DNA from 2 places in the Methylocystis sp. Se48 genome. Region 1 is predicted to be linked to the other one. Evidence: predicted binding sites of a transcription regulator. Region 1 holds the regulator's gene; the other holds the start of a gene.
What was found. Region 1 encodes LexA, which represses DNA repair genes until DNA is damaged. Its sites were predicted from a motif close to TGTTCNNNNTGTGTTCNG; they were not measured.
Positions count from the first base shown of each region.

Region 1 (2,198 bases):
TTATCTGTCGTTCAACGTCGGCTATCCGAACCAGCTCGACAAGGCGCTCGGCCATACGGGCGGCACGATCATGGTCCACGGGGCCTGCTCGTCGGCGGGCTGCTTCTCCATGACCGACGCGCAGATTTCCGAGATTTACGCCATCGCCCGCTCGGCCTTCAATGGCGGCCAACGCGCGATTCAGATGCAATCCTATCCGTTCAAGATGACGGCGGAAAATCTGGCCAAACATCGTCTGGATCCTAATATCGGCTTCTGGAAAAACTTGAAGGAAGGCAACGACCATTTCGAGGTGACGAAGCAGGAGCCAGCGGTGGCGTACTGCGGCCGGCGCTACGTGTTCAACGCTGCGCCCGCGGGCCATATGGATCCGCTTTCGGCCTGTCCGCCGCTCAAGCACGATCCGGAGCTCATCGCGAGCGTGTCGGCCAAAGCCGCGAAGGACGACGAGAAGATCGCCGAATTGGCGTCGAGCGTGAAGCCCGTCCGGCTCGTTTATCAGGACGGCGGCATGCATCCGAGCTTCCTCGCCCGCATCGCCGAAACCAGCCGCCCCGAGGCGCTGCAGCCGCCAATGGAGATCGCGCTCGAGGAGAAGCCGATCCGCCCCGCTGGCAAGGCCACGCAGCTTGCCGCCAAGTCGCCGATCGTGACGATGGCGGCCGCCAAGGCCGCCGCGCAGTCGCGCGAGGCTGAGACATCGACGGTCGCGCAGTCGCTGGCGCCGGACGATCGCCGCGAAATGTCGGCGCTTGCGCCCGACGACAGCCCCACGGCGTCGATCCGCCGCGCGCTCCGCGCGAGCAAGTAGCCGCGCGCGGGCTCCTGCCGAATCCAGGCCGCGCCCCGCAAGAGCGCGGCCTCTTCGCGTAAGCGGCCGTTAACCGCGCCGCGACGATGGGGCTTGCGGAACGCACCGCGAACGTCTATAAATCGTTCATGATTTGTTTGTAGCAGCGAGTCGTGCGGCGCGGGCAGGAACGTGGCATGTTGACCAAAAAGCAGAGCGATCTGCTGCGATTCATTCACGAGCGGCTGAAAGAGTCCGGCGTTCCGCCGTCTTTCGACGAGATGAAGGACGCTCTGGACCTGAGGTCCAAGTCCGGCATTCATCGCCTCATCCTCGCGCTCGAGGAGCGGGGCTTCATTCGCCGCCTTCCCAACCGCGCGCGCGCGCTCGAAGTGCTGCGTCTTCCCGAATCCGCGACGCCGCGGGGCGGAGGGGGCGCGCGCGGCGGCAAATTCGCGCCCGCCGTCATTCAGGGCAATCTCGGCCGCGTCCGGCCGCTGCACGAGCGCGGCGAGGAGGAGAGCAGCCCGCTCGTCGCCATACCCGTCATGGGCCGAATCGCCGCCGGCACGCCCATTTCCGCGATTCAGAGCCGTAGCCATACGATTGCGCTGCCGCCCGACATGCTGTCGGCCGGCGAACATTTCGCGCTCGAGGTGCGCGGCGACTCCATGATCGAGGCCGGCATTCTCGACGGCGATACCGTCGTCATCAAGAAGCAGGACTACGCCGACACGGGCGACATCGTCGTCGCCCTCATCGAGGACGAGGAAGCGACGCTGAAGCGGCTGCGCAAGCGCGGGGCCTCCATCGCCCTCGAAGCGGCGAATCCGGCGTACGAGACCCGCATCTTCGGTCCCGACAAGGTGCGCATTCAGGGTAAACTCGTCAGCCTGCTGCGGAAATATTGACGCCGCGCCGGACGCGGCCAATCCGGCTCCGCATCGCCCGCGCAACGGCGCCCCGCGAGAGCGCTCAGCTCTCTCCGAGGACGTCCGCGAAGCTCCACGTGGGCTTTCCTTTCAGCGGTCTTAGCCAGGCGAGAGCGCTTCACTCCAGCGGCTCCGACAGCTCGGCCGCCTCGTCTTCTTCCTCGTCGGGAAGGGCGGGGCGGCTCGCGGCCGGGGCCGGGCGCGGCGACCAGGGACGATCCTCGTCGACGCCGCGCGCGGCGGTCCAGCGGACGCCGCCGTCTTTCAGGAAACGGAGCGAGACGGAACCCGTTTCCGCGAGCCTGCGCCGGTCGATGACGATTGGGGCGCCGCATCCTTGTGGCGCAGCGAGCGGCGTCACGATGATCGCGGCCCGCGCGCAGTCTTCGGCAAAAGCCGCCGGCGCGGCAACGAGCGAAACGAACCTGCCGTCGAAGGCGCGTCCGACGCAGCCGTAATCGTCGCAGACGACGCCG
Region 1 is NZ_CM149850.1:1,124,802-1,126,999, forward strand. Features, by position in the region: gene ACV959_RS05490 (L,D-transpeptidase family protein) at 1-811, shown strand, start outside; gene lexA (transcriptional repressor LexA) at 988-1,701, shown strand; gene ACV959_RS05500 (ComEC/Rec2 family competence protein) at 1,841-2,198, opposite strand, start outside.

Region 2 (2,198 bases), 1.0 Mb from region 1:
TCTTCGGCGACGTGAGGAAGCCCGAAACGTTCGCGCCCGCGCTCAGGGGCGTCGACGCGCTCGTCATTCTGTCGAGCTCCACCCCGCGCCCGAAGGGCGCCCCGCGGCCGGGCGGCAAGCTGGAATTCGAATTTGCGCCGGGCGGCGCGCCACGGGAGGTCGTCTATCTCGGCGGGACGGCGCTGGTCGAGGCGGCGCGCGCCGCCGGCGTCGGCCATATCGTTCTCGTCGGCTCCATGGGCGGCACGATCGAGGATCACCCGCTCAATCGGCTCGGCTGCGGCGACGTCCTCGTCTGGAAGCGCAGGCTCGAAGCCTTTCTGATCGATTCGGGCGTCGCCTACACGATCCTGCGGCCCGGCGGGCTCGTCGACGCGCCGGGCGGCCGGCGGGAGCTTCTCGTGGGAAAGGACGACGCCTTCATCAAGGCGCCGGTCGAGGGCGTCCCGCGCGCGATCCCCCGCGCCGACGTCGCGGAAGTCGTCGTCCAGGCCCTGCTCTCGCCCAATGCGCGCAACAAGGCTTTCGACCTCATCTCCAAGCCGGAAGAACTGTCCGCCGCGCCGACGACGGATTTCGAGGCCCTGTTCGCAAAAACGACGCCGGGTCTCTGATCGCCCGCTTGCGCGCGCGTTAAATGTTCTTTATCTGTTCTGTATTCGCGCTATGTTCCGCCCTGGCGGGTCGAGCCGGGGCGGGGCGCCATGTCCCCGAAGCGCGACGGACGGGAGGCCAGCCGCGGGCCGGCCTCCCTTCGAAATGTGCTGGAGGTCGTCATGGATCGTTTGGCGGAAGCATCGACGGCGATGCAGGCGAAGGCCGGGGCGCTCATCGACGCCGAGCGGCGGCGCGGGCGCGGCGCGATCTCGCGGCGCGGGGGGCGTTTCGAGCGGGAACAGCGCGAGGCGACGGATGACGGCTGGGGATCGCTCGAGGGCCTCGACGCGCTGAAGACGACGATCCATGTCGAGAAGCCGCGCTCGATCATCACGAAAAACGATTCGCCGGACATTTCCTTCGACCGCTCGATCAATCCCTATCGCGGCTGCGAGCATGGCTGCGTCTACTGCTTCGCCCGGCCTACGCACGCCTATATGGGCCTCTCCCCCGGCCTCGATTTCGAGACGGAGATTTTCGTGAAGGAGGGGGCGGCGCAAATTCTTGAGCGCGACTTGTCGGCGCCGAACTATGCGCCGAAGCCGATCGCGATCGGAACCAACACCGACCCCTACCAGCCTAGCGAGAAGCGCCATCGCGTGATGCGGTCGATTCTCGAAACTCTGGCGCGCGCCCGCCATCCGGTCGCGATCGTCACCAAATCCGCGCTGGTGCTGCGCGATCTCGATCTCCTCGCCCCGATGGCGGCGCAGGGGCTCGCGAAAGTGGCGCTCTCCGTCACGACGCTCGACCCGCGCCTCGCCCGGCTCATGGAGCCGCGCGCGGCGACGCCGGAGCGCCGCCTCGACGCGATGGAAAAACTCGCCGCGGCGGGCGTTCCCGTGGCGGTGATGACCGCGCCGGTCATTCCTTCGATCAACGACCACGAGATCGAGGCGATCCTTGCCCGCGCCCGCGCCGCCGGCGCGCGCGAAGCCGGCTACATCATGTTGCGCCTGCCGCTCGAATTACGCGATCTTTTCAGCGAATGGCTCGTCGCCAATTTCCCGGACAAGGCGCGGCGCGCGCTGTCGCTCGTGCGGTCGACGCGCGGGGGGAAAGCCTATGACGCGAGTTTCGGCAAGCGCATGACGGGAGACGGACCCTACGCCTGGATGATCGGCCGGCGATTCGAAATCGCCGCGCGGCGGCTCGGATTCGCGCAATCCGCGACGCGGCTGCGAACCGACCTGTTCGAGCCGCCGCGGCGCGGCCCGCAACAGCTCGCGCTGTTTTGACGCCCGCAGACCGCCCCAGCAAAATCCATTCAGGCGGCGCGCCGAAGCGTGTATAGGGCCCTAAGCATCCTCACCCCGGGAAGGGCCCGCGTCGGCCATCCCCGAAAACGCGCGTCATGGGACCGGACTTCCGCCTCGAAAGCCGATTGCGGCGCCTCGGCGTCTGGCCCGTCGCAGGCGTCGACGAAGTCGGTCGCGGACCGCTCGCGGGCCCTGTCGCCGCCGCGGCGGTGATTCTCGATCCCGCGCGCCTGCCGGCGGGCCTCGACGATTCCAAAGTCCTGAGCCAGAGGGAGCGCGAGG
Region 2 is NZ_CM149850.1:74,868-77,065, forward strand. Features, by position in the region: gene ACV959_RS00380 (SDR family oxidoreductase) at 1-614, shown strand, start outside; gene ACV959_RS00385 (PA0069 family radical SAM protein) at 777-1,895, shown strand; gene ACV959_RS00390 (ribonuclease HII) at 2,012-2,198, shown strand, end outside.
Region 2: ACV959_RS00385 (PA0069 family radical SAM protein) is a predicted target of LexA. The motif match lies at 639-656, and genes of this name have one in related genera.